DNA from 2 places in the Seohaeicola saemankumensis genome. Region 1 is predicted to be linked to the other one. Evidence: riboswitches for the same ligand, from Rfam matches in the RefSeq annotation. Region 1 holds a riboswitch; the other holds the start of a gene.
What was found. A riboswitch is a leader RNA that binds a small molecule or an ion and turns the genes downstream of it on or off. The one in region 1 is predicted to bind thiamine pyrophosphate.

Region 2: linked by a shared signal. The riboswitch ahead of thiD (bifunctional hydroxymethylpyrimidine kinase/phosphomethylpyrimidine kinase) and the one ahead of thiB (thiamine ABC transporter substrate binding subunit) in region 1 are both predicted to bind thiamine pyrophosphate.

The regions. Positions count from the first base shown of each region.
Region 1 covers NZ_JBHTKR010000004.1:387,631-392,166, forward strand. The annotation lists gene ACFQ3C_RS11520 (cytochrome c biogenesis CcdA family protein) at 1-108, shown strand, start outside; gene ACFQ3C_RS11525 (thioredoxin family protein) at 139-558, shown strand; gene ACFQ3C_RS11530 (AEC family transporter) at 559-1,503, opposite strand; gene aroC (chorismate synthase) at 1,507-2,622, opposite strand; TPP riboswitch at 2,714-2,821, shown strand; gene thiB (thiamine ABC transporter substrate binding subunit) at 2,857-3,834, shown strand; gene ACFQ3C_RS11545 (thiamine/thiamine pyrophosphate ABC transporter permease ThiP) at 3,810-4,536, shown strand, end outside.
Region 2 covers NZ_JBHTKR010000001.1:680,383-684,918, forward strand. The annotation lists gene ACFQ3C_RS03240 (thiazole synthase) at 1-196, opposite strand, end outside; gene thiS (sulfur carrier protein ThiS) at 200-397, opposite strand; gene ACFQ3C_RS03250 (FAD-dependent oxidoreductase) at 387-1,361, opposite strand; gene thiD (bifunctional hydroxymethylpyrimidine kinase/phosphomethylpyrimidine kinase) at 1,354-2,157, opposite strand; TPP riboswitch at 2,221-2,322, opposite strand; gene ACFQ3C_RS03260 (LysR family transcriptional regulator) at 2,376-3,329, opposite strand; gene ACFQ3C_RS03265 (ABC transporter permease) at 3,417-4,283, shown strand; gene ACFQ3C_RS03270 (ABC transporter permease) at 4,283-4,536, shown strand, end outside.

The DNA.
Region 1 (4,536 bases):
TTCGTGGCCGTGGGTCTGGCCCTCTTGTTCCGCATACATCACATCATCGACGCCTGGCTGATCCAGACGCTGCCCGCCTGGCTTGTCGATCTATCCGTGTCCATTTGACCTTGTCCTGATCAACCCGAAGGAGTTCCCATGAACCGCCGAGATTTCATTGCCCTGACATCGACGACTGCCGTGACACTGGCCTTGCCGGTTGCCGTGCGCGCCGCGGGTCTGCCTTACACGCCCGCACTGCTGGAAGAACGGCTGGCGGCTGGCGATACCGTGTTTCTGGATTTCAAGGCCAGCTGGTGCAGCACGTGCAAGGCGCAGGAACGCGTTCTGGCAGCCCTCAAGGCTGAAACGCCGGATTACGAGAAAAAGATCACCTTCATCGACGTCGACTGGGATGAATATGGCCGCTCTGACATCGTGCAGGAGCTGAAGATCCCCCGCCGCTCGACCCTTGTGGTTCTGCGTGGTGATCAGGAACTGGGCCGCATCGTGGCGCAGACCGGCCGGGCCGAGATCAAGGCGCTGATGGATACGGCCCTGCAGGCGGCGAATTCCTGATCAGGTCAGGATGGCCAGCAGCGCGCTGAGGGTAAAGAACGCGCCCGCTGTCGCGCCCAGCAGCGCGATGGATGCGATGCCCTCATGCCCGTAATCCTGGGCCAGAAGCGTGTAGATCCCGAACATCGGCATGGCCATGGACAGGACCACCGCAACGGCCATGTCGCCTGACAGCAGCGGCAGGCCGATCAAGGGCAGCGTAAGCAGGACAAGCCCGGCCATCGCCGGGCTGACCAGCAGCTTGCCTGCCACGATCTGCGCCGCCAGTGACCGCTGCCCGACGACAGGCAACCCCACGAGCGAGCCGCCGATGACGAACAGCGCGATGGCGGAAGAAGAGGTGGCCAGTACCTCCATCAACCGTGTGATCATCTGCGGTACGGGCAGGCCCGAAAGCATCACCAGCAGCCCCAGCATCAGCCCGATCACCATGGGCCGGCGCAGGACGCCCAGGATGATTCCCCCCGCGATCCGCAGCAGCGATTTGCCATGTCGGTCGCGTGACGCCTCAAGGAAGATCAGGCAAAGCGGGATCAGCAGAAAATTCTCGACCACCATGTTCAGCGCCAGCACGACACCCGCCAGATCGGGGAACACCAGCAGCATCACCGGATAACCCACAAAGCCTGAATTCGGGCAGGTCGATCCCATGACCGCTATGGCGCGCCGCGCCGGCCCGGTGCCTTGCAGGGTGAACCACAGGTAAGTGACGCCAATCGTCAGCAATCCGGCCAGTGCGAAGACAACCACATATCCAAGGTTCAGCACCTCGTTCAGATCGCGTGTCGCCACCGTGTTGAACAGCAGCGCAGGCAAGGCGATGTTCAGGACATACTTGCCCAGCGTCTTCATGTCCGAAGCGGCAAAAAGCCCTGCACGCACGGCGCCATACCCTATGCCGATCAGCGCGAAGATCGGAAAGGTGATGGTCAGGATCGCGCCCAAGGTTCAGCCGATACGGCCACGCGTCTCGCCGACGGCGCCGCCGATCTGGCCGCGATGCAGCAGGATGTGATCCAGGATCACGCAGGCCATCATCGCCTCGCCCACAGGAACGGCGCGGATGCCGACGCAAGGGTCGTGCCGTCCCTTGGTGATGATTTCGGCCGCCTGACCGCCCTTGGTGATCGTCTGTCTGGCTTTGAGGATCGACGATGTCGGCTTGACCGCAAAGCGAACGACAATGTCCTGCCCGGTCGAGATCCCGCCAAGGATGCCGCCTGCATGGTTGGACGAATAGACCGGCTTGCCATCATTCCCGAGGAAGATCTCATCGGCGTTTTCTTCGCCGGTCAGCATCGCGGCGGCCATCCCTTCGCCGATTTCCACGCCTTTGACAGCATTGATCGACATCATCGCAGCGGCCAGATCAGTGTCTAACTTGCCATAAACCGGCGCCCCAAGCCCCGCAGGCACACCCCGCGCAACCACCTCGATGATCGCGCCGACCGAATTGCCGGACTTGCGCAGACCATCCAGGTAATCGGCCCATTCAGCGGCGGCCACGGCATCAGGCGTCCAGAACGGGTTCTGGTCGATCTGGTCCCAGTCGAACCGATCGCGGTCGATCCCATGCGGGCCGATCTGCGTCATGTAGCCGGTGATCTGCACTTCGGGTGCAAGTGTCGCAAGTGCCGCCCGCGCAAGGCCGCCTGCCGCCACCCGCGCCGCCGTTTCGCGCGCCGACGATCGCCCCCCGCCGCGATAGTCTCGTACACCGTATTTCTGCCAATAGGTGATATCGGCATGGCCGGGGCGGAATTTCTCGGCGATATCGCCGTAATCCTTGGATCGCTGGTCGGTATTCTCGATCATCAGCTGCACGGGTGTGCCGGTTGTCTGTCCTTCGAACACGCCGGACAGGATGCGCACCTCGTCCGCTTCGCGCCGCTGTGTCGTGTATTTGTTCTGCCCCGGCTTGCGCTTGTCCAGCCAATGCTGGATCAGGCTTTCGGTGATCGCGACACCCGGCGGGCAACCGTCCACGGTGGCACCCAACGCAGGCCCGTGGCTTTCGCCCCAGGTGGTCACGCGGAACAGATGGCCGAAGCTGTTCATGCTCATGTGCAGCACTCCTTTGCGGCAGGTCTAGCGGGGCGCTTGACCTGTCTCAAGCGGTTTTGCCTTGATGGGGCCGGGCTGCGGCACTAGGGTCGCGCTTACCTCGGGGTGCATGGCCAGACGCCACGCTGAGATGCCGCATGGCAAACCCGTTGAACCTGAACCGGTTAGACCCGGCGGAGGGAAGGTATGGACGCCCTCCACACTCGCCCGATGCCCGGATCGTTGGAGGATCGAATGAAGCCGCATCTTGTGATTGCCACCTTTCTTGCTGCCGGGCCTGCCTTGGCCCAGACCCCGGAACTGACCGTCTATACCTATGACAGTTTCGTCTCCGATTGGGGGCCCGGACCCGCCGTGAAGCAAGCCTTCGAGGCCGAATGCGGCTGCATCATCAATCTGGTGGGCGCGGGCGACGGGGCGGCCCTTTTGGGGCGGCTCAAGCTGGAAGGGGCGCGCAGCGATGCCGATATCGTGCTGGGGCTGGACACCGGGCTGATTGCCGCCGCACTTCAGACGGGCCTGTTCATGGCCCACACGATCGAGACCGATCTGGACCTGCCCCTGGAATGGACCGATCCGCTGTTTCTGCCTTATGACTGGGGTTACTTCGCCTTCGTAGGCAATCGTGGCGCCGCGCAGCCTGCCGATTTCCGCGAACTGGCAGCCAGCGACCTGAAGATCGTGATCCAGGATCCGCGTTCCTCGACCCCCGGTCTTGGTTTGCTGATGTGGGTCAAATCCGCCTATGGCGATGAAGCCCCCGCGATCTGGGAGGGGCTGGCCGACAATATCGTGACCGTGACTCCCGGCTGGTCCGAGGCTTACGGCCTGTTCCTGGAAGGTGAGGCCGATCTGGTCCTGTCCTACACCACCTCGCCCGCCTATCACCTGATTGCCGAGGAAGATGACAGCAAGGTGGCCCTTCCCTTCACCGAAGGTCACTACATGCAGATCGAGGTTGCGGGCAAGCTGGCGGCAACCGACCAGCCTGAACTGGCGGATCAATTTCTGCGTTTCATGCTGGGCGAGACGTTCCAGTCGATCATTCCGACAACCAATTGGATGTATCCCGTGGTGTTGCCACAGGCAGGTCTTCCTGATGGCTTTTCGACACTGATACAGCCCGAAAAGGCGATCTTGGCGCCAATCGACCAGGCCGATGCGCTGCGTGATCTGGCGCTGGACGAATGGCTGCGCGCCCTGTCCCGTTAGGCCGGAACCCGGCCGGGCGCTGGGCCGGTTGGGCCGTGGCCTGCATGCTTGTGGCCTTCGTGGCGCTGCCGCTGGCGGCCGTGTTCTGGCGTGCCAGTGCAGCAAGCCTGCCCGGCCCCGCGGACTGGGCCGCTGTGCGTTTCACGCTGTCTCAGGCGGTTCTGTCCGCCCTTTTCAGCGTGACCCTGGCAATTCCCGTTGCCCGCGCCCTGGCGCGCCGCCAGTTTCCGGGCCGGGGGATCTTGATCACGCTGATGGGTGCGCCCTTCATCCTGCCCGTCATCGTGGCGGTGCTGGGGTTGCTGGCGGTTTTCGGACGGTCTGGTATCATCAATCAGGCGCTGGCCTGGATCGGCCTGCCACCGGTACAGATCTATGGCTTGCACGGGGTCGTGCTGGCGCATGTCTTCTTCAACCTGCCATTGGCAACCCGTATCCTGTTGCAGGGCTGGCAGGGCATTCCCGCAGAAAGGTTCCGTCTTGCGGCGAGCCTTGGCTGCCAGCCGCGGGATGTGTTTCGCCTTTTGGAATGGCCGATGCTGCGCGCGACATTGCCCGGTGCGGCACTTCTTGTCTTTGCAATCTGTCTGAGCAGCTTTGCTGTCGCTCTGACCCTTGGCGGTGGCCCGCGTGCGACAACGGTTGAACTGGCGATCTACCAGGCGTTCCGGCTTGATTTCGATCTGGCGCGCGCGGCGGTCC
Region 2 (4,536 bases), on a different contig from region 1:
CGCCCAGTCCCTTGATGATCTGCCAGAACGCCTGCCCGCCACCCATTTGCCCGCCTGCGGTTTCGCGGCGCAGGGACACGGTGGCGACCGAGGCGCCGGAGGCGCGGAACGCCGCCTCCATCACGGCGGGCGAGGGGTATTGCGCCGTGCCCAGCATCAGCGGGCTGTCCAGCGTCACGCCATAGAAATCGCGCATCGCTCAGCCCCCCTGCATCGGGGCAAGCACCTCGATCCGGTCGCCGTCGCGCAGGGTCTGCGTGGCGCGGGCGCTGGCCGGGACGAAATCGCCGTTGATGGCCGTCGCGACCTTCGCCGCGCCCCAGCCCAGTTCGACCAGCGCATCGGCCAGAGTTGTTGCAGTCACTTCGCGTGGTTCTCCGTTCACCTCAATCCTCATGGAACAGGTCTCCTTTCGTGCCGGTTTGCAGGTAATCCGCCGCCTGATGCGCCAGTGCCGGGGCCATCAGGTAGCCGTGGCGGAAAAGGCCGTTCAGATGCAGCACGCGGCCCTGTCGGATCACGCGGGGGACGTGATTGGCAAAGGCGGGGCGCAGATCCGCGCCGGTTTCGATCACTTCGGCCTCGGCAAAGGCGGGGTGCAGCGCATAGGCGGCCGACAACAGTTCCAGCAGGGCGCGGGCCGTGACGGGGCCGGGCCCTGCGCTTTCGATCTGGGTTGCACCCAGCATGAAGACACCGTCGCCGCGTGGCACGATATAAAGCGGATGGCGCGGATGCAGCAGCCGCACGGGACGCGAGAGCGTGACCTCGGGGGTGTGCAGCATCACCATTTCGCCCCGCACGCCGCGCAGGCCGGGGGCCTTGGCGGCAAGACCACGGCAATCAAGAACGGTGCCGGGGATGTCGTCGGGGCGCGCTTCGTCCCGTTCGATGGTGATGCCGCGTTGGGCGAGGGCGGCGACAAGATCGGCCAGCGCGCGGCGCGGTGACAGGTGGGATTCGGTTGCGAAGAACAGCGCCTCGCGCCCCGCTGTCGCAAGGTCGGGTTCCAGGTCGGTAAGCGCCGCGCCGCTGATGCGGCTGTGGCCTGTCGTGCGGCGGGCGAAGCGGTCAAGCTCGGCCCGGTCGCGGGCGAGGGTCACGACGAGAGAGCCTTTCTGCACAACCTGCGTCACCTCGGCCCAGTCTGTTGCCGCTTGCCGGCCATGCGCGATCACGGCGGGTTCCGATGTGGCGCCTTCGCAGAAGGGCGCCAGCATCCCGCCGGCCCACCACGAACACCCATGCGCGCCGGGGGCGCCGTTGCGGTCGATCAGGCGGGGCGTGATGCCGCGCCGGGCAAGCGCGTAGGCGGCCCAGAGACCCGCAACGCCTGCACCGATGATGGTCACGTCAGCCATGCGACCAGACCGCGTGGAAATGATGCACGGGGCCGTGCCCATGGCCGACATGCAGCGTGTCGGCGGCGGCAATCGCGCCTTGCAGATAGGCATGGGCGCGGGTGACGGCGGCGGGCATGTCCATGCCCTGCGCCAGACCGGCGGCGATGGCGGCGGACAGGGTGCAGCCGGTGCCGTGGGTGTTGCGTGTCAGGCGGCGTGGCGCGGTCAGGCGCAGGGTGCCGCCCGCGGTGATCAACAGATCGGTGCAGGTCTCGCCCGAACCGTGCCCGCCTTTCATCAGAACCGCCCCCGCGCCAAGCGCCAGTAGCGCGCGGCCCTGGTCCTGCATCGCGGCCTCGTCCCGCGCGGGGGCGGTGTCCAGCAGGCGCGCGGCCTCTGGCAGGTTGGGGGTCAGCAGTGTCGCCATGGGCAGCAGGTCGGCACGCAGGCTGGCCACGGCGTCATCCGGCAAGAGCGCATCACCGGATTTGGCGATCATCACCGGGTCCAGCACCAGGGGCACGTTGCGATGGGACAGGCCCGCGGCGACCCTGCGGATCGCGTCCACCCCGCCCAGCATCCCCAGTTTGACGGCGCGAATGTCCAGATCGTCGAAAACCGCCGCGATCTGGGCGGCGATCATCGCGGGGCTTGCGGGTTCCACACGCGTCACCGCACGGGTGTTCTGCGCGGTCAGCGCGGTGATAACGCTGGCGCCATAGACGCCAAGCGCCGAGAAGGTCTTGAGATCGGCCTGGATGCCGGCGCCGCCCCCGCTGTCGGAGCCTGCGATGGTAAGTGCGATGACCGTCATGCCCGGTTGTCCTTGCGTCATGGGGATCAGCGACGGCAAGGAACGGATCAGGGGCGTGAATGGCCCATCTAAAGCACCGTTCCCTCCGCCGGTATGACCCGGATCAGGTTCGATGGGTTGGCGTGTCGCCTCTCAGCCCCTTGCGGGGCACCCCAACGGTTTGCACGGGTAAGGCTAGGGCAGATTCGGGGCCGCTTCAAGGGCGATGCGTCAGGTGGTCAGCTATAGATGCGATCGGCCTCGGGGGTGGTTTCGATCTTGGCCTGCAACCCTTCCAGCAGCGACCGTTCCGCCCGGTTCAGTCGCGCGCGGGGGTTCCAGACCACATGCACGTCGATGGCGGGCGGATCTTCGTAGGGGGGCAGACGCCACAGCCGCCCCATGGCCACATCCTCGCGCATCACATGCAGGGGCAGGGGACCCACGCCGATACCCGCCATGATCATGCGGCGCACCTCTTCCAGGTTCGACGAGGACCCGACGACCCGATCCTCCAGCCCCGCCGCGGCGCGCATCAGGGTAACCGGGCGCAGCGCATCGTTCATCTGGTCGGTGACGAAACTGACCGATGCCGCGCCCGCCAGATCGGCGGTGGACAGCCCCTCGCGCCCGAACAGCGGATGCGAGGGGCCGCAGAACAGGCCGAAGAACTCGCGGAATAGGTGGCGGTATTCCAGCCTGGGGTTGCGGTCCTTGACCAGGCAGACCGCGAAGGACACGCGCCGCGCCAGCACCTTTTCCAGCGCCTGACGGCTGGCGCTGACATCGATCGACAGGGTGGCCGCGGGGTGGCGGGCATGAAATTCGCCAAGCGCCTCGTTCAGAAGCGGGCAAACCACATGGCTGGCGATCGCGATGTTGACATGGCCTCTTACCTCTTCCTCGACCTCGCGGATGACGGTGCCGATCCGCAGGATCGCGCCGGTGATGTCCAGAGCCTCGGCATAAAGCAGACGCCCCGCATCGGTCAGAACGAAACGGCCCGGCTTGCGGTCGATCAACTGCCGGCCCATGTGGCTTTCCAGCCGTTTCAGCGCGCTGGAGACGCTGGGCTGTTGCAATCCCAGCGCTTCGGCGGCGCGGGTGACCGACCCCGCATCGACCAGCACCACGAAGGTACGCAGCAGGTTCCAGTCCAGGTCGCGGGCCAGCTTCTCGGGCGATGGGTGCATTGATCAAGCCTATAGTCGGTATCTTAGTTATCTATTGGATCAATGAATTGCCCCGTGTCAACCTGCCGCCAACACGGAGCACCCGACATGAGCATCGAACGGCGCGAAGCGCGTCAGCCCTGGATCCTGCTATCCCCCGCACTGGGCGCGGTCAGCCTGCTGCTGCTGGTGCCGCTGCTGTTCATCGTGGTCTATTCCTTCTGGCTGCGTTCCGCCGTGGGGGCCGATACGGCGGGGTTTCACCTGGACAACTGGGTAAAGGCGCTGACCGATCCCTTCTATCGCTACATCCTGCTGAACACGCTGAAGATCGCGGCAATCACCACGGTGCTTTGCGCGGTTCTGGGATATCCGGCCGCCTATTTCATCGCGCGTTCCGGCGGCAACAGGATGATCCTGCTGCTGCTTCTGATGCTGCCCTTCTGGATCAGCTACATCATCCGCACGATGAGCTGGATCAACATTCTTGGCGCATCTGGCGCGCTGAACAGTGCGTTGCTGGCGCTGGGCGTGATCGGCGCACCGCTGCAGATGCTGTACAACGAGGCCGCCGTGATCCTTGGGCTTGTCCATTTCCTGCTGCCCTTCATGGTTCTGAATGTCTATGTCAGCCTGGACGGGATCGACACCAACCTCGAAGATGCCGCCACCTCGCTGGGGGCTTCGCGATGGCAGGCCTTCATGCAGGTGACGCTGCCGCTGTCGCTGCCGGGGCTGGCCGCCGGGGGCTTGCTGTGTTTCGTGTTGGGGGCAGGCACCTATATCACGCCGCTGGTGCTGGGCGGGCCGCGTGACGCGATGTTCGCCAACCTCGTCTATGAGGCGATCATCACACAACTCAACTGGCCGCTGGGATCGGCGTTGTCGCTGCTGCTTCTGCTGGTGCTGGGGGCGTTGGTGGCGGTCTACAACCGCTATCTGGGCATGGCGCAGCTGGCCAAGGGGCTGGGCTGATGGGCTGGGGTCTGATCCGTCTTTACGCCATCGCGGTCTATGGCTTCATGTTCCTGCCGGTCGCGGTGGTGGTGCTGCTGTCGTTCAATGCAAACCAGTTCGGCAGCTTTCCCATGACCGGCCTGTCGCTGCGCTGGTTCGAGGCGCTGTGGAACAATGAAGCCGTGATGCGGGCCTTCCGCACCTCGTTGGTGCTGGGGCTGATGACGGCGGTGATATCGACCACGCTGGGCGTTCTGGCAAGCCTGGCGCT